Regions from separate parts of the Cohnella hashimotonis genome, predicted to be linked through region 4. Evidence: riboswitches for the same ligand, from Rfam matches in the RefSeq annotation. Region 4 holds a riboswitch; each other region holds the start of a gene.
What was found. A riboswitch is a leader RNA that binds a small molecule or an ion and turns the genes downstream of it on or off. The one in region 4 is predicted to bind cyclic di-AMP.
Positions count from the first base shown of each region.

Region 1 (4,602 bases), 6.3 Mb from region 4:
GATTCAGCTTGATCGCGCTCGCCTTCAGGGCGTCTGCGACCAGCGGTCCGGAAAACATGCTTTTTTTGCGTTTATCGTTCACGGCTGCTTCACTCCATCTCTTATTGGCGAATCGTCAGATGCTCCGCGACGGGTCCGAGCACGATCGCAGGCAGGAAGGTCAGCGCGCCGATCAGAATGACCGTCCCGATCAGCAGGAAGGTGAACAGCGCGTTATCCGTGCGGAACGTGCCGATCGTCTCGGGCACCCATTGCTTGCGCGTCATCGAACCGGCGACGGCCAGCAGCGCGATCATCGAAACGTAGCGTCCGAAAAACATGACGAGGCCGGTCGTAACATTCCAGAACGGCGTATTGTCCGCCAAGCCTTCAAAGCCTGAGCCGTTGTTGGCGGCAGAAGACGTATATTCGTACAGCACCTGCGAGATGCCGTGAAAACCGGGATTCGATATCGATCCCTTGCCCAGATCGGTCAGGAAGGCGATCGCCGTCGGCGCCAAGATGATGAACGGATGGGCCAGTATCGCGACCGCGATCAGCTTCATCTCGCGCGGCTCGATCTTGCGTCCGAGGAACTCCGGCGTCCGGCCGACCATGAGGCCGCAGATGAACACGGCGAGCATCGCGTACATCAGCATGTTGACGAGGCCGACGCCTTTGCCGCCGAATACGACGTTCAGCATCATCTCGGCGAGCGGCACCAGACCGCCTAGCGGAGTCAGCGTATCGTGCATATTGTTGACCGTGCCCGTCGTCGCCGCCGTCGTCACCGTCGTGAACAGCGCGGACTGAGCGATGCCGAAGCGAACTTCCTTCCCTTCCATGCTGCCCTGCGAAGCGTCGATGCCGAGCGCTTCCAGCGCGGGATTGCCGCTCTTCTCCGCCGTGTAGGCGACCGTCAGAAACACGAGGAACAGCGCCATCATCGCCGAGAAAATAACCCAGCCGTGCTTGCGGCTCTTCGCAAATCGGCCATACGTGAAGGGCAGCGCCGCGGGCAATGCCCACATCGACAGAATCTCGATCACGTTGGTCAACGCGCTTGGATTCTCGAACGGATGCGCCGAGTTCGCGCCGAAAAAGCCGCCGCCGTTCGTGCCCAGATGCTTGATCGCTTCCAGCGAGGCGACCGGTCCGATAGCGATCTGCTGCGCGGCGCCCTGCAGCGTCGTCACCGACAGCGTCGGATCCAGCGTTTGCGGCACCTGCAGCGCCACCAATACGAGCGTTACGAGAATGGCAAGCGGGAAAAAAATCCGGGTGTGCGATTTGACGAAGTCCTCGAAGAAGTTGCCCAGCGTCCTTCCTTTGCTCGTAATGCCTCTGACAAAAGCCACCGCCACCGAGAACCCGGTCGCCGCGGACGTGAACATCATCATCATGATGACCGCCATCTGCGAAAAGTAGCTTAAGCCCGTCTCGCCGCTGTAATGCTGCAGGTTCGTATTCGTAATGAAGCTGATGACCGTATTGAGGACCAGCGTCGGCTCCATGTTGCCGATGCCGTTCGGATTGAAAGGCAGTCCGCTTTGTATCCGCAGCAGAATGTAGCTGACCGCCACGAGCACGAAGTTGGTCGCGACGAAGCTGAGCGCGTACCGCTTCCAGCTCATCCCCGGACGGACTTTAAGTCCGAGTATCGCGAAGATCGGCTTCTCGGCCCAGCCGAACAGTCCGTCGGTCCGATTGGGAGCGTTGGAGAAGACGTGGAAAACATAATTTCCGAGCGGCTTGGCGATCAGCACGAGAATGCCGATGACGATGACGATTTGCAAGAGATCCATGGCCTTTCCTCCTTGGGCTAAAGCGACTCAGATAAGCGTATCGTTAAAATTTCTCCGGGTGCAGCAAGGCGTACACCAGGTAGATCAGCAGCAGGCCGGTGAAAATCAGCACGATCGTCATGCGCGCTCGCCTCCCGCATCGTCGATCGATTTGTCGCACCAGATTACGAATCCGGCGACAAGCGCAAAGGCGGCGAGTAACGTCAACGTCATCCAAATATCGAGCAAGGTCATACACTCCTTTTTAAAATCAATCGAGCAGACGGCTGAGCAAAAATCCGACTTCCCCGGTTTGCGTACGCACCACGTATCTCGCGCCCAGCTTTTTGTAAATGACTTCCGGATGCCAGGCATGCGTAACGACAGTAATCGCAAGACACGAGCACCCGGTCGCCCATTGCAAATACCGGCAGGTCAGCGGCAGGCTGGATTCGAAAATGAACACCCGTCCGATCGGAAATGCGGGCGCGGCGGCGTTCTCGTTGATACAGGAAGTATTTACATGCACAACTTCGCTTACTCCGATCTTCCGCAGCGCCTTTTCTTCTCTGCCGTTGTTCGTAAGCGCGGCTACAGGCAGCTTTTTGTACAGCGCCTGGCGAATGAAGTCTCTCCCCGCCGCATCCGACGCAGCCACTAAAATACGACGTTGTTCCATAAGCTCCCCCTCCTAAGTAGGAAGAAGGCAACAAAAAAGAAGCCCGGCAAAGGAGGAACCTTTCCCGCGGCTTCTGATCAAGACCGTCGTCTTGGATCGCGCGCGACAAGTGTTGCCTCTCCGATACGCTTGCGAGGTTAGCTGTCGGATTCGGGCGCGAGAGCCGCCCTACGCCGGGCACTGTCATGTGCCTGGCGATTCACCCCGTGGAGCCGTATATGGCCCCGATTGGTTCCCCCGTTCCTGCTCGTTCCAGGATTCAGCGTCTAACGATTTTGTGAAAGCCATTTGTTAAAACAGTCTCGCAATCCCTTCCCTCATCAAACCGTCAATCCGCTGCCTCCGTGCTAGCCAGGCACCGTTCTGCACGTATCTTACGCCCGGCTGAACTTGCTGTAAAGGAACCCAAATCGGATTTAAATGGATATTCGATTAAAATCGATAGAAATGGAAATAAAAAAGGTACTGTTCTCCCGTTTTCTCTCGAATACTGAATATTATTAAGATTATGAGTGATTTTTATAGTATTTTTACACCTCTTTACGGTTTATTTTCTTCGCTGTTTACAGTAACCTTAAGGAAAACGAGTCCGGAAATTCGTGCGGGCGGGAAGTGTAAATTCGTGCGGAACCTGCAAGCTTTATGGGCGCGCTGGCGGCCTTATGCAAGCATCACCCTTCTGGTCGCGCTCATGACGGTCGTCATGCATGTGCTCGGCCTCGCGTTCGATCTGGTGAATATTGCGCTGATCTATTTATTTCCGATCCTCGTCAGCGCGGTCTGGTGGGGTCTTCGCCCTGCGATCTATGCGGCCGTACTCGCGATCGTCGCGCTGGATTTCTTTTTTGTCCCGCCGACGCTCAGCTTCTCGGTGGCGGACCTGCGTTATTTGGTATCGTTCGCCGTCTACGTGGCCGTCGCCGCGCTGACCGCCAGCCTGGCTTCAAGGCTCAAGCAGCAGTTGCTTTATGCCAAGCAGAGAGAAGCGCAGACGACGGCGCTATATACGCTGAGCAGGCAGATGAACGCGATCACCGACGTGAACGTGTTGCTCGATAACGTCTCCCGTCAAGCGGCGCAATCGATGGGCAGCGAGGTCGCCATTTATATGCCGGACGCAAAGGGCACTCTGGTGCTTAGCCACCGCTCCGCCGCGGATAGCGATTGGGGACGAGGCGAAGCGGAAAAAGCGACCGCCAAGCTGGCCTTCGATCACGGCGAAGCGATCGGCTATGGCTCGCATACGCTGCGCGACGCGCCCGGCTGCTATTTGCCGCTGCGAACCGAGGAGCGCGTATACGGCGTGCTCGCGCTTAATCTGAAGGAGCGGAAGAGCTTGTTTACTGCCGGACAGCGAGAAATGCTCGAGGCGCTTGGCGGACTGGCCGCTAGCGCCGTCGCCCGCGCGAAGCTGGCCGAGGAAGCCAAGATCGCGCATCTGACGGCCGAATCGGAACGTCTGCGCACGGCGATCCTGGATTCCGTTTCCCATGAGCTGCGGACGCCGCTTGCCGCGATCATCGGCTCCGCCACCGTGCTGGCGTCGGACGACGCGCCGTTCACCTCCGAGGACCGGAAGGAGTTGTCGATCAATATTCGCGACGGCGCGCTGCGGATGAACCGGCTGGTGAAAAATCTGCTCAGCATGGTGCAGCTCGAGAGCGGCATGCTGCGGCTGCGGAGAAACTGGTGCGACGTTGAGGATCTGGTCGGGGTAACGCTGGCCCAGGTTCAGGACTACAAGGAGCATCGCAAGTTTAGAGTGCGGCTGCCCGAACACGTCCCGTTGGTATCGGGCGACGAAGTGCTGCTGGAGCAAATGCTGGCGAACGTCGTCGGCAATGCGATCAAGTACAGCCCGGATTACAGCGAGATCGACATCGCGGTGTCGTTCGACTCGGACACACTGGTCATTGCGGTGGCCGATCAGGGGATCGGACTTGCGGAGGAGGAATACGGGCGGATATTCGACAAGTTTTATCGTGCCGATGCCACGAGGCAAGTAACGGGCACGGGCTTGGGCCTCGCCATCTGCAAAGGAATCGCGGAGCTGCACGGCGGCACGATATCGGGAAGGCGCAACGAGCCGCATGGCACGGTAATGACGATCGCGCTTCCGCTGGGCGATGCCGGCGAACGGCAGGACCGGCGGGACTGGCA
Region 1 is NZ_JAGRPV010000001.1:1,542,298-1,546,899, reverse strand. Features, by position in the region: gene kdpB (potassium-transporting ATPase subunit KdpB) at 1-82, opposite strand, end outside; gene kdpA (potassium-transporting ATPase subunit KdpA) at 102-1,784, opposite strand; gene kdpF (K(+)-transporting ATPase subunit F) at 1,828-1,905, opposite strand; gene KB449_RS05925 (hypothetical protein) at 2,035-2,442, opposite strand; cyclic di-AMP (ydaO/yuaA leader) riboswitch at 2,554-2,717, opposite strand; gene KB449_RS05920 (ATP-binding protein) at 3,065-4,602, shown strand, end outside.
Region 1: linked by a shared signal. The riboswitch ahead of KB449_RS05925 (hypothetical protein) and the one ahead of KB449_RS31150 (resuscitation-promoting factor) in region 4 are both predicted to bind cyclic di-AMP.

Region 2 (4,602 bases), 6.7 Mb from region 4:
CGGACAGTCCGTTCAGCTAACAAGAGAGCAGCGGCTCGAAGGCGGCAGCGCAACATCAACCGCAGTTTGCGGCGGCATCGAGAAAAGGGGCGGCGCTGAGGCGGATACCTATATGGTGACAGGATGCGGAAGCGCAGAGATGGAGCTGGCCGTCGTGCCTAAGCTGATTCTTGCGCCGAACGTAGAAACAGCCGATTATGGCGCGGAGCTTCTATTAGACCCGCTGCCGTCGGGGAATAACGAGGATGGGGCGGTCGCCGCCTACCGGATCGAGATGCGCAACCTCGGCGAACAGATTCTCGAATGCGGCTCCGACTACATGATCGAGAAGCAGGCATACGGCACATGGATCATTGTCCCATACAAAGCCGATATCGCTTTTACAGCCAATTTGGCCCATCTTCAAAAAGGCGAAAGCTATGAGGCCAGCTTTGGCTTCAAAATGCTTGAATCCTGGCCGGAGCCCGGACGCTATCGCGTCGTGAAAGAAGCGACGTTCGGGAAAACGAAGGTTAAACTTGCTGCCGAATTCGACGTCCCCGACAAGAATTAAGAATCCGCGGGACTTCGGCGCCAATCGTGTCGAAGAAGCGCTGGGCAGCGTCTCTTTGCGGGATTTCGGTGCCAACCGTGGCGAAGAAGTGCTGTACAGCGTTTCTTGGCGGGACTTCGGTGCCATTCATGGCGAAGAGACGCTGTACAGCGTCTCTTCGTGGGACCTCGCCGCTATTTTGACCAACCCCGCGCTACTCCGTTAAGCGGTCGACAGCGACCGTCTGCACGTTTGTCGGTTTCTGCCCGACTTGAACCGTCGCCATGCCGTTCGCTTCATCCACCTCTTCGATCCAAACCGGCTGGCCTTCCAGCGATACGGCAATCATATCTTTCGATTCGAAAATTTGCTTGGCCCGCTGCGTATTCATGACGGATCGTCCCCTTCTTTTTCGCGCATCGTATCGGTTGTCGTCTCCTCGATAAGCCCGTTGTCAAAAGTCACCTGACCGCCGCCGAGCCCCTCGTTGATCATCCGGTCGATGTCCATGTCGTAGTTGTCGCGGCCTTCGTAAATGTGGTCCCGACCGTCCGCTGCGCCGTCTTCGCTCATGAACGTCGCTCCCTTCGCCCAAGGTTGTTCGTATCGAATTGAAAGATCGTCCGGTACAGGATGCCCAGACGGTATGAACTACATACGACGATGGGAATCCTGAAGGCATATAGGGATCATGAGGAGGGCTAAGCGTCATGCATACGGTATGGAAAGGCGCCATCAGCTTCGGGCTCGTGCACGTGCCCGTGAAGATGTTCACCGCAACGGAGGACAAGGACGTTCATCTGCGGCAAATTCACAAAGCTTGCGGCACGCCGATCTCCTACGCAAAAAGCTGCCCGCACTGCGAACGTGCGGTGGAGTGGGAGGAAATCACCAAGGGCTACGAATATGAAAAGGGACGGTTTGTGCTTTTTGACGAAGACGAGCTCGAGGCCATCAAGCCGGAAAATACGCGAACGATCCAGATCCTCGACTTCGTCGCGCTCGAAGAGATCGACCCGATGTTCTATCAAAAAACGTACTATCTGTCTCCCGATCAGGCCGGCGCCGGCGCCTACGGTCTGCTGCTCGAAGCGATGCGTCAATCGGGGCGGATCGGCATCGCGAAGATCGCGATTCGCAGCAAGAGCAGTCTCGCCGCCATTCGCTGCGTAGACAATTGCATCTGCATGGAGACGATGTTCTATCCGGACGAGATCCGCGCGATCTCGGGCGTGCCCGGCCTGCCGCAAAGCCAGAACGTCAACGACCGCGAGCTGGACATGGCCAAGCTGCTGATCGAGCAGCTGTCCGCGCCTTTCGATGCGGCCAAATATACGGACGATTATCGAACGGCGATGCTGGACGCCATCAACCGCAAGGTCGCCGGGCAAGGCCTCGACGTAGTCACCGCGCCGGCGGCGGAGCGGACCAACGTCATCGACCTGATGTCCGCGCTGCAGGCCAGCCTTGCCGCCGTAAAGACGGGTGACGCGCCAGCCGCCGGCGCGGCCGCCAGCCGAGGCGCCGGACGCAAGTCGGCGATACGGGGCGATACAGGCGAGGCGGGTGCGGCGCCTGCGGCCGACAAGCCGAAGCGCACGCGCGCGAAGCCAGCCGTACCCGGGGCTGCCGCAGCGGGCGGCGAGGAAGCCGTCGGCGCAAGCACCAAGGCTGCGACGTCGCGCAGACGGAAGGCAAGCGAGCCGCAGCCTTAATCGGCAGCCTTCCTCCAGTCCAGCCACCGACAAATCAGAATTTGTTTTGCGTATGGAGCCGTACCCAAGCCGTTAAGATGGGGTATGGCTCTTTTGCTTCCTTGGGCTATCGGCTTGCTAAAAAAGACGATGAGAATATTCTAAGAACCGGCGACCGGCCCTATCGAAAGCCGCGCGGGACAAGGACCGGCCGTTTTCATAATTCCCAATATATAGGCCGTGGTAATATTTATGCCGTGAACTAGCGAGATTCCGCTGATAGAATGTGAGACATCCGAGCCGAAGCCCGACAGGGCACGGGGGAACCAAGTATACGGGGTGAAGCCGCAACCGCGGCGGGGCGTACTCCGACCTAACCCGTCAGCTAACCTCGCAGGCTTACATTCTAAGGAGGAATTCGCACGTATGAATAATAAACGTATCGGTCAACTGGCTGTATCCGGCGCACTCTTGTTGTCGCTCGCCGTTCCGTTCGGCGCTTCCGCGAACGCTGCGACGACTGCCGGCACCCAGACGACACAGACTTACACATATAAGATCGACGCTTCGCAGCTTCAGCAATTGCTCGGCTCGTTCGACTGGCAATCGCTTTTGTCGCAGATGAATGGCGGTACGCTTGGCGGACTGAAGCCATCGACGCCGGTCGCGACGCCGACGACCTCGCCTGCCGCTCCCGCCCAGCCGACGACGGCTCCCGTGGCTTCGCCTAAACCGACGGCGCCCCCGGCACCGACTGCTACACCGGCACCTACAGCTACGCCGGTACCTGCGGCTACGCCGGCACCTACAGCTAAGCCGGCACCTACGGCCAAACCGTCGCCGACGACCTCGCCTTCCGTACCGGCTGGTTCAGGCAGTGGTTCTACGGGCTCCGGCACGAGCGTTCAGCGATCCGGCTTTGCCGCTCAAGTCGTCGATCTGGTCAATCAGGAACGCGCCAAAGCCGGCCTGTCCGCGCTCGCGTCCGACGCCAAACTGACGACGGTCGCCGACGCGAAGGCGAAGGATATGTACAACAACAATTACTTCGATCACAATTCGCCGACATACGGTTCGCCTTTCGATATGATGAAGCAGTTCGGCGTATCTTATAACTACGCCGGCGAAAATATCGCCATGGGCCAACAGTCGCCTACTGAGGTCATGAACGCGTGGATGAACAGCGCCGGGCACAAGGCAAACATCTTGAACGCAAACTTCAAATCGATTGGCGTCGCCTACTACAACGGCGAATGGGTACAAGAGTTCACGGGCTGATCTGAATAACAAAAAAAGAATGGCGCCGCAGTCAAGCACTTGACTGCGGCGCCATTCTTTTTAATGTTGCGACATCCGGGCGTCAACCGGGCTACATCAGCATCGGCAGCGCCAGCAGGAGCAATCCCGCCAAGCTCATCAAGCCGCCTTGCAGCCGTATACGACTTTCAGGCGCCGTCCCCTGACTTTCGGCCTCCCGATCTTGACCGCCGCGAGTGAGGACGAGCACGGTTCCGGGATGGAGTACGGCGAACAGCGACGACCCCGTCCAAAATACTAAAGCGAGCGACAACAGCGCGCCTGCGTGCTGTAGCAGCGGCATATCCGTAGCGATCCCTCCCCAAGCGCTTTCCTTATTGTTGTATGAGCGTGCGGAGGCAAAAGTGCGGAAAATGCGGTTTGATCGCAAGGCGGTCAGTAACCGCCAATCGCTCCGACAAACGAGTCGCCAGGACGGCTGTCGGGAAGGGCCATGGGGATGGCCATAGGGATGGGGCGCCGGATTACCGGCTAAACTAGGGAGAGCGCCGTCTCTTCAAAGGGATGGCTTCAGAACGGAGGAACGCGTTATGGCACCGGCCACGATGTCCCCGGTCACGCTTCGGCTCGGCGACCGCGAGCTGCTCATCTCTCATCCCGACAAACTGCTCTGGCCAGACATGGGCATCGATAAGCTTCGCTACGTCCAAACGCTGGCGGAGTTGGCGCCCTATCTGCTGCCTCACAGCGAAGGCCGTTTTTTAACGACGATTCGTTTTCCCGAAGGCTATGCGGGCAAGTCCTTTTATCAAAAAAACGCACCTACGCCGGTTCCCGATTATGTCAGAATCGAGACCGAAGGCGGCATCCGTTACGTCGTGCTCGACTCGCTGCCGACTCTGCTCTGGATGGGCAGCCTGTATGCGCTGGAATTCCACGTATCCTGCGAGCGCATCGCCCAGCCGCAGCCCGACCGCTGGATGCTGGATATCGATCCGAGCCTCGAGGTCGAGCCGAGAATCATGGAGGCTGCGGACAAAGTGGGCGATCTGCTCCACTCGCTCGGTCTTGAAGCGGTCCCCAAAACGTCCGGCGCGACGGGCATCCAGGTCGTCATGC
Region 2 is NZ_JAGRPV010000001.1:1,125,704-1,130,305, reverse strand. Features, by position in the region: gene KB449_RS04400 (immunoglobulin-like domain-containing protein) at 1-553, shown strand, start outside; gene KB449_RS04395 (hypothetical protein) at 519-758, shown strand; gene KB449_RS04390 (H-type small acid-soluble spore protein) at 747-923, opposite strand; gene KB449_RS04385 (hypothetical protein) at 920-1,105, opposite strand; gene ku (non-homologous end joining protein Ku) at 1,243-2,247, shown strand; cyclic di-AMP (ydaO/yuaA leader) riboswitch at 2,515-2,642, shown strand; gene KB449_RS04375 (CAP domain-containing protein) at 2,653-3,504, shown strand; gene KB449_RS04370 (hypothetical protein) at 3,596-3,826, opposite strand; gene ligD (non-homologous end-joining DNA ligase) at 4,074-4,602, shown strand, end outside.
Region 2: linked by a shared signal. The riboswitch ahead of KB449_RS04375 (CAP domain-containing protein) and the one ahead of KB449_RS31150 (resuscitation-promoting factor) in region 4 are both predicted to bind cyclic di-AMP.

Region 3 (4,602 bases), 1.1 Mb from region 4:
CACATCTGCGTATGAGCTTGCGGTCACAGGTTTGTTCGCCGCCAGATTCGGGCCGTCGGCATAAGCCTTGGATGCTTGAAGCCCGGCCAAGTTGGCGAGCAGTCCGGCCATCAGCGCGAGAGCCAGCAAAGAAGCCGTCCACGGCTTCCGTTTCCCCGTATGCAGTTGCATGAACATCATCTGCCTCCTTTTAAATGGATAACTCGATTTTTTTCCCTTCCGACCTGGGCGGCTGATCAGAGATGCCCGATAAAGCCCGCGCTGCCACAAACCTCCTCCTCCCGAATATGGATGATGCTTCCTTTAAATTATAAGCGCTTACAAGCCAGTCCGACGATGTACATTCCTATGCGATGTGTGTGCGGAATTACGATTCATCGGCGTGGTGGGACCGAGACCACAGAAAGCGTTGCGGAACCTGGCGTGGTGGCGCTGGGTGTGATGGTGCTTGGCGTGATGGTGCTTGGTGTTATGGTGCTTGGTGTTATGGTGCTTGGTGTTATGGTGCTTGGTGTTATGGTGCTTGGTGTGATGGTGATTGGTGTGATGGTGATTGGTGTGACGGTGCTTGCGGGGTGGCGTTTGGCGGGTGGCGCGGTTCGTGCGCAGGTTGGGCGATATAGCGATGCGGCACATTCTTATTGGTCGAAAATCGGCCTCAGCGCACGGAATAACGATGCCGCACATCGTTATCCGGCGGGGTTAGGCATTGTATGGCGCCATAACAGTGCCCTGTCGATTGATTTTGCCCGAAACGAAACCGACTCGCCCGCAAAATCGCGGACGAGACGGTTGGATGGCTCACGATGGACGTCAGCGGCGCAAATGGTAAGGCACGGTCGCGATGATGACGTCCTTCTGGTTGTACAGATAAGCGCGGAGCAGCAGACTCGACTGATTGTGCAAAATGTGCTGCCACCAGTGCTTGGCGATGAACTGCGGGATGAGGACGGTGATGTGGTCCGTTTCGGCGGTTTTCCACTCGATTGTGTCGATGAACTTCATGATCGGGCGGATAATGCTGCGATAGCTGGATCTCAGCGTGATGAGCCGGACGCCGGGATCCCAGTCGGCCCATCTTTTTTCCATGCGCTCGATCTCCTCGTCATCGAAGCCGACGTAGACGGCAACGACGTTGTCGGTCAGCGACTTGGCATAGCTGAGCGAATTCATGACGACGCGGGTGACCCCCGCGACCGGCACGACGATCGTGCTGCCCTTGATGCACGGCTTCTCCTTGGTCGGGTCGATGCGAAGCTCGTCGGCGGTGTTGCGGTAGTGGCGCGCGATGGCGAAAAATGTCCACATGACGACCGGCAGGAAGACGAACACCATCCACACATGCGTGAACTTGGTGAAAATGAAGATGAGCGTGATGCTCAGCGTCGTCAGCATGCCGATCGTGTTGACGATCAGGCGCGTCACCCAACCTTGCGGACGGAGCCGGATCCACCGCACCATCATGCCGAGCTGCGACAGCGTGAACGGGATGAAGACGCCGACGGCGTATAGCGGGATCAGGTTCTCGGTGTTGCCGTGGAAAATAATGACCAGCAGCGCGGAGAATACGCCGAGGAAAATAATGCCGTTCGAGTAGCCGAGCCGGTCGCCGCGAACCATGAAGGCGTGCGGCATGTATTTATCCTTGGCCAGCATGAACGCCAGCAGCGGGAACGCGGAATACGCCGTATTCGCCGCCAGCACGAGAATCAGCGCAGTCAGCGCTTGAATGACGTAGTAGATCGTGCCCCGCCCGAACGTCGATTCGGCGATTTGCGAGACGACCGTCTGCTTTTCGTCCGGCGCCACGCCGTACCAGTAAGCGAGCAAGCTGATGCCGATAAACATCGCGCCCAGGATCGTGCCCATCATGATCAGCGTAGCGGCGGCGTTGCGTTCGGCCGGCTTCTTGAAGTTGGGAATGGCGTTGGACACGGCCTCGACGCCCGTGAGCGCCGAGCAGCCCGAGCTAAAAGCCTTGAGCAGCAGGAAGAGGCTGACGTTGGACACCGCAGCGCCGAATTCCGGCACGTGAGCGGGTGCGCCGCCCGTTGCATACTTGATGATGCCGACGGCGATGAGCACGAAGATGGCAACAACGAACAGATAGATCGGCGTCGCGAGCACAGACGCGGACTCGGTCACGCCGCGGAGGTTCATGACGGTCAGGATCAGGATGATGACGAGCGCGATAAGGACGCGATGTTCGTGCAGCGAAGGGAAAGCCGACGTGATCGCGTCCGTCCCTGCGGACGAGCTGACCGCAACGGTCAATATATAGTCGACCAGCAGCGAGCCTCCGGCCAGAAGTCCCGTGGAGATGCCGAGATTGTCCTTGGCCACGATATAGGCGCCGCCGCCGGCCGGATAGGCATAAATGGTCTGGCGATAAGACAGGATGAGAATAAATAAAAGGCCGAGCACCGCCAGCGAGATCGGCACCGAGTACCAGACAGCCGCGAAGCCTGCCGCCATGAGGACGATCAGAATCTGCTCCGTACCGTACGCGACAGACGACAGCGCGTCGGACGACAAGACGGCCAGCGCCTTGAATTTTCCCAGCTTGGCGCCTTCGATCTCCGCGCTTTTCATCGGTCTGCCGATCAGTAGCCTTTTAACTTTGCTGACCATGGGGTTATCTCCTTTGCTGTACCGGCACCGCGGAAATGCATCAAAAAAAAGCCGCAGGAAAGGATCTCCCGCAGCTTATTCTTAAGCGAATAGCGGCGCAGGTTCCTCTTCCGGACGCTTGCGAGGTTAGCTGTCGGATTCGGGCCCGGCAAGCAGCCCTACGCCTGGCATAGCCAAGCGATTCACCCCTGGGCGCATGTGCGGCACCCGGTTGGTTCCCCCGTTCCCGCATTGTGCGGGATTCAGCGATTAGGATGTTGAATCACGAAATGAATCATACGTTACGTTCCATCTTCATGTAAACTGCCGCCGAAGGGGATGAAACAGCGCGGCAGCCTTTTAACACGGCAAGAGAACGGTTACATTCATACGGCTCTTGCATTATCGCAGTCGCGCACGTTCGCGCTCGATTTATTGAAGTTTCTACGCCTTCGGCTTTCCGCGTTTGGATGAGAATCGAAAAAAATCGCCCCGCCTCCCGGCAAACAGGAGGACAGGGCGTTATTTCGAAAAAGACTTTAAATGAGCTGCAGCCTTTCCAGCATCCGCATGAGCGATACGGCAGCCTCGGCCCTGGTAACCGGAGCTGCAGGCGCGAACGAGCCGTCCGCTCTGTTCCGCATAATGCCTGCAGCGAGCAGCGCCTGCGCGTCGGCGGCAGCCCAGGCGGGAATCTTCGCCGCATCGACAGAAGCGCCGGAGCTTGCCTTCCCAGCATCCTTAGGCAGCCCACCCGCATAAGCGATCGCTCTGCCAAGCATGACAGCCAACTCTTGACGATTGATGACGCCGCCCGGACCGAAGCTCCCGTTGCCGTACCCCGAGATCAGGCCCGCGCTCACCGCCGTTGTTACCGGCGCGCCATACCAGGCGCCTGCCTTCACGTCGGCGAACGCAGGCGCTGCGGGCAGCGTCTGCAGACCGAGCGCTCTCGCGAGCAAGGCCGCGAATTCGGCTCTCGTCACCGTCCGGTCCGGTTGAAACCGTCCTGCTCCGGCGCCGAGCACGAGCTTTTTGGCTGCCATCTTTTCGATCGCGGCGCGATCGGGGTGGGTCGCGATGTCGGCGAAGGACTTGCCGGTCTGCGCCAGCACATACAGGCTGTTGTGCGGCGTCCGGATCGCCGCCGTCAGCCGGCCCTCGGAGACGGAGATCGCCGCGGGGACGAACGCGAGCTGTCCGGACACGGAATCGTACGTCAGCGCCGTTACCTCCCCCGCAGCGGCCGGAGCGTCGATGCTGATGCGTTTGGTGACATAAATGCCGTTAAAGTTTTTCAGCTCTTTTTTCTTCCCGCCGGAAGCCAGCTCGATCGTAAAGTCGAGAAAGTCGGATATTGCCGCATAACCGTCCGTTCGCAGCAATTGCAGGGACTTAGCCTGCTCTGACTGCGCAGGCTTGACGATGCCGAACTCGAGCTGCAGGTCGTCCGGCAAGGACGACGTCCCCCAGGCTTGCGCGAGCATCGAACTGCCAAGCAGCTTGGCGGGAATCTCGTACGTCACTCGGTCGGTCTGTACGACGAGCGTCAGTCCGGCGGACTGGACCGAAGCGGCTGTGAGCGTTCCGGACGGCAGCCGTACCTTGACGCCGTCTCCGATTGCGCCGACGGGCAGGATAAGCTTGAACGCCGTGCCGACTGCTGTCGTCTGCTCGCCCGCAAGCTTCAGGGCTTGCTTCAGCTTGTCGGCGTCGGGCTCGACGATGGCGATCGAGCGTCCGTCGGCGCCGGTTTCCTGCGTCGACTTCAGATCGGCTGCGGCTAGCTTGACCGTCCCGCCCGCAACCGTCGGTTCGCCGCCGGATGCGTCTGCAGGCGCGCTCCCGCCGGGTGCGCCAGTGCCTGGCGTGCCGGTTCCGGGTGTACCGGTACCTGGATTGCCTGTGCCTGGATTGCCTGTGCCTGGATTGCCGGTGTTCGTATCCACGACGATCGGGCATGCATTCAGCGGCGTGGAGACCGAGATGATC
Region 3 is NZ_JAGRPV010000001.1:6,728,083-6,732,684, forward strand. Features, by position in the region: gene KB449_RS26750 (galactose-binding domain-containing protein) at 1-177, opposite strand, end outside; gene KB449_RS26755 (APC family permease) at 814-2,631, opposite strand; cyclic di-AMP (ydaO/yuaA leader) riboswitch at 2,732-2,889, opposite strand; gene KB449_RS26760 (M4 family metallopeptidase) at 3,150-4,602, opposite strand, start outside.
Region 3: linked by a shared signal. The riboswitch ahead of KB449_RS26755 (APC family permease) and the one ahead of KB449_RS31150 (resuscitation-promoting factor) in region 4 are both predicted to bind cyclic di-AMP.

Region 4 (4,602 bases):
GGGACTTCGTACCTGACCTTCCATGGGGCAGAGCACAGTCGATTCTCCCATTCGCTGGGCGTATACGATATCACGCGAAGAATTATCAGTCAATTTGAGCGTAACGGATACCAGGACTGGCCGCAAGAGGAAAAAATGGTCAGTTTATGCGCTTCTTTGCTGCATGATGTCGGACACGGTCCTTTTTCTCATGCCATCGAACAAGTGTTCGATACCAATCATGAAGAATGGTCCTGCGCGATCATACTGGGAGATACGGAGATCAATCGGGTATTAAAGGAAGTAAGCGAGGACTTCCCCGAGAAGGTTGCCGCCGTCATCTGCAAGACGTACGACAAGCCGATCGTCGTGAGCCTCGTGTCCAGCCAGATGGACGCGGACCGGATGGATTATTTGCTCAGGGATGCGTACTTCACGGGCGTGAACTACGGTACCTTCGACCTCGATCGAATCTTGCGCGTGCTGCGTCCTTATCGTGGACGTATCGTGGTGAAGGAGAGCGGGATGCATGCGGTAGAAGATTATCTGATGTCGAGATATCAGATGTACTGGCAGATCTACTTCCATCCCGTAACGCGCAGTTCGGATATCGTACTGAGGCAAATTTTCATGAGGGCGCGCGAATTGTTCCGCGAGGGCCATGCGTTCAAATTCCTGCTGCCGCCGCTAGCGCAGTTGTTGAACGGCACGATCGGACTGCGGGACTACCTGGCCCTGGATGAAGCGATGGTTCAGACTGCGTTCGGCCAATGGGCGGACGAAGAAGACGAGATACTGGCAGACTTATGTAAACGATTCTTAAACCGCCGGTTGTACAAGTATGTACCCCTCGACAATCCGCACGAAACACTGGAGGAGGAGCTGCGGGAGCAATGGGAAAGGATCGGTCTGCATCCGGATTACCACCTTCAGATGGACACCCCGACGAACCTTCCCTACGACGTGTACAAGCCAGGATCGCCGGATCCCGAGCCCAAAGAAAAAACCCCCGTCCTCGTGCTGGACGAAAAAGACCGATTGACCGAGATATCCCTGAAAAGCGATATCGTTCGCTCGATCGCGGGACTTCATACCGGGAAGTATTATATCTATTATCCCGAAGACCTGGTGCTGCCTCACGTCAATCGCCTAAAGCCAGAGATCCGCGAGATGCTGGGTTTGTAGTCCCTTATCCGGGAAGTCGTCCCGGCAAGCTCCGCTTGGCCACCCAATAATAAAAACTTCGCAAAAGGAGACTTCTACGAAATGCTCTTTGATACGCACGCTCATCTGGATTCGCCAAAGTTCGATGAAGACCGGGAAGAAACGATCGCTCGCGCCAAGGAAGCGGGCGTCGGCAACATCGTGAATATCGGCTTCAACCGGGAGACGATCCCGACGACCATCGCATTGGCCGAAAAGCACGATTTCATCTATGCCGCCGTAGGCTGGCACCCGACGGATGCAGCCGATATGCGCTTGGAGGAGGATCTGGCCTGGATCGAGTCGCTATGCAGTCATCCGAAGGTCGTAGCGATCGGCGAGATCGGACTCGACTATTATTGGGATACTTCGCCCAAGGATGTCCAACAGCTCGTATTCCGCGAACAGATCCGGCTTGCGAAGCGGATCGGCATGCCGATCGTCATTCACAATCGGGACGCTCATGAAGACGTCATCCGTATTCTGCGCGAAGAAGGAGCGGCCGAGATCGGGGGCATCATGCACTGCTATTCCGGCAGCTGGGAGACGGCCAAGCAATGTTTGGACATGAACTTCTATATCTCCTTCGGAGGACCGGTCACCTTCAAAAACGCGCGCGTTCCCAAAGAGGTTTTGGCGCGTGTCCCCCTGGACCGATTGCTGATTGAGACAGATGCTCCGTACCTTACCCCCCACCCCTATCGAGGCAAGCGAAATGAGTCGTCTTATGTGCAATTCGTAGCCGATTCCGCTGCGGAAATCACAGGCCTTTCTAGGGAAAAAATAGAAGAAATTACGGATCGAAATGCACGTGTCTGTTTCCGACTCGAAGAAAAAGCGCCAACAAACGCAGAAAAATAAATATTTTCTAAGAAAAAACTAGCTTTTGCTTCTGAAATCCTAAAAATTTGGCTTAAATTTGCCTTAAAACGCTGAAATTCGCTCTTTGCACGTTCTTTACACCTTTGGGGCAGGCGGGTTATTATCTAATCCAGAAGTCCGAATATGACATTCCTTTTCCAGTGCGCTTAATCTCCCAGTGGGGAGAGCGGGGGACCCGACGCGGACGATATCGGCGCTTGCCGATGTCCCAGCGGTCCGAGCAATCTTGGGGTGAATGGCGAACGACGGGTGCCGTCCGGCTGACGGCTTACCGACCGATTGCTTAGGGCAACTCTCGACGCCCGAACCCGACAGCTAACCTCGCAAGCGTAGTAGAGAGAGGTAACCTCGTGCCGCCCCATCGTCCCTCGTCCAGTTGAGCGGAAGCCACGACCAGGCCCTCTGTCGCAGGCTTTTTTTGTGCCCGAATTTACGCATTCGGTGCAGATAGCCGCAAAGACCGCTCCACGGAGGCAACTACGGGATGAATGGCAGGCGCATGATATGCCTCCACAGCTGGGCAAGGCGGCGCAATTCGCTAGTGTGCAAGCCGCTCCACACTAAGCTTCCAGCGCCGTTATCACAAATGGATAGTCGCGTCAGACGAATATCATGTAAAACAGTCGACGGCGAGGCTATGAAGGAGGAACGAGAAAATGGGTGCAATTCCCCTCCAAGGGACCCATGATCCACGACCGACCGGCAAGCTTACCGCAGCGCGATGGTTGCATGAGCATCTGCGTTTGATTCTCTTGAGCGCAATTTTGTCCTTTGCTCTTACCATCTGTCTCATCATGCTGCTACACGGCGCGTCCGCCAAGAGCGTGACCGTCGTGGACGGCGGGAAATCTACCGTCATCCAAACCCGTACTTCCGATGTCTCCGCCTTGCTGAAGGAGATGGGCATCACGGTCGGTCCAAACGATCGGTTGTCGTCAGCGCTCACGTCCTCGGTTGAGGACGGCACGCGAGTCGTCATCGATCGGGCTATGAGCGTACAGCTCGTCGCAGACGGGAAGAAAGAGACCAAATATACAACAGTCAAGACGGTGGGCGATCTGCTCAAGAACGAAGGCATCGCGCTCTCCGCCGAAGACAAAGTCACGCCGGCCCTTACGTCGAAGATCGACGAGGGTCTGCAGGTGAAAGTCGTCCGCGTCACCCGGGAGGTCGTTACGACCGAGCATCCGATGGCGTACAAAGTCGTCAAGACAGCGGATAAAAACTTGCTGGTCGGCAAGACGAAGGTCGTGCAGACGGGCAAGCAAGGCTTGTTGGTGAAAAAATTCGAGCGCGTCTACGAAGACGGCAAGCTCGTTAATGAACAGCTCGTCTACAAATCGCTTGATCAGCCGATCGTGCAGCAAGTCGTAGCCGTCGGCGCGAAGAAAAAAGCGGCTGTCGTATCGCTCGCCTACAACAAGGCGTCGGACAATGTAAAGACGCTCCAATTGAACGGTAAATCCGTGAAGGTGAAGAGCGTATTGTCCGGGGTTACGTTAACCGCTTATTCCGCGGGTCCGGCTTCGACGGGCAAGGACGTAGGAGACGTGGGCTACGGCATCACAGCCTCCGGTACCAGAGTATCCGAAGGACGCACGATTGCCGTCGATCCGGATGTCGTGCCTTTGGGCTGGTGGGTCTACATCGAGGGCATCGGTTTCCGCCGCGCGGAAGACACGGGCAGCGCGATCAAGGGCAAGAAGATCGACGTGTACTACGACAGCGAGAGATATGCGAATAAGTTCGGCAAGAAACGCGGTAACACCGTATACGTCATCGGTCCGGTTAAGCCGTCGGCCGACTGAAAAGCTTCTTAGTCATCTTTACCCGCTATTGTTAATTTTGTGTCTGTATTATGTCGGAGCGGTCAAGTTTTTTTGGCGGCGGCCTGGTCGGGTCGCTGCGTCCTGGGAAGGGGCCTATGCCCCTTCCCTTTGTCATTTGCGGGATGTGGGCTATAATAGGGCATACGGAACGATGCGAACGGACTGAACGGGAAGAACGATGGGAACGGACTGAACGGGAAGAACGATGCGAACGAACGGCAACGACAACGAACGGCAACGACAACGAACGGCAGTGAGAAAGTAATAAACAACGTTTTGAGCGGATATGGGAAAGAACGAAATAACGGGTTGGAAAAAATGATACGAGCGGACCGGGGAAACAACGGAGCGAGCGGGGTGGACGGCATCAGCCTGGCTAGAATAGCGGAGATCATCGTCGTTGAAGGCAAGGAGGATACCGTGGCGATCCGGAGGGCCGTCGACGCGGATACGATCGAGACGGGCGGCTCTGCGATCGACGAAAAAGTGCTGCGGCGTATCGAGCTGGCCCGCGAGCGGCGCGGCGTCATTATTTTCACGGATCCCGACGTGCCGGGCGAGAAAATACGCAAGATCATCGAGGCGAGGGTGCCGGGGTGCAGCCATGCCTTCTTGGCAAAGGCGGATGCGCGCGGCAAGGACGGCATAGGCGTCGAGCACGCGAGCCCGGAGGCGATACGTGCGGCGCTGGCCCGCGTACGGGCATCGG
Region 4 is NZ_JAGRPV010000001.1:7,817,503-7,822,104, reverse strand. Features, by position in the region: gene KB449_RS31160 (HD domain-containing protein) at 1-1,164, shown strand, start outside; gene KB449_RS31155 (TatD family hydrolase) at 1,246-2,043, shown strand; cyclic di-AMP (ydaO/yuaA leader) riboswitch at 2,198-2,409, shown strand; gene KB449_RS31150 (resuscitation-promoting factor) at 2,721-3,872, shown strand; gene rnmV (ribonuclease M5) at 4,212-4,602, shown strand, end outside.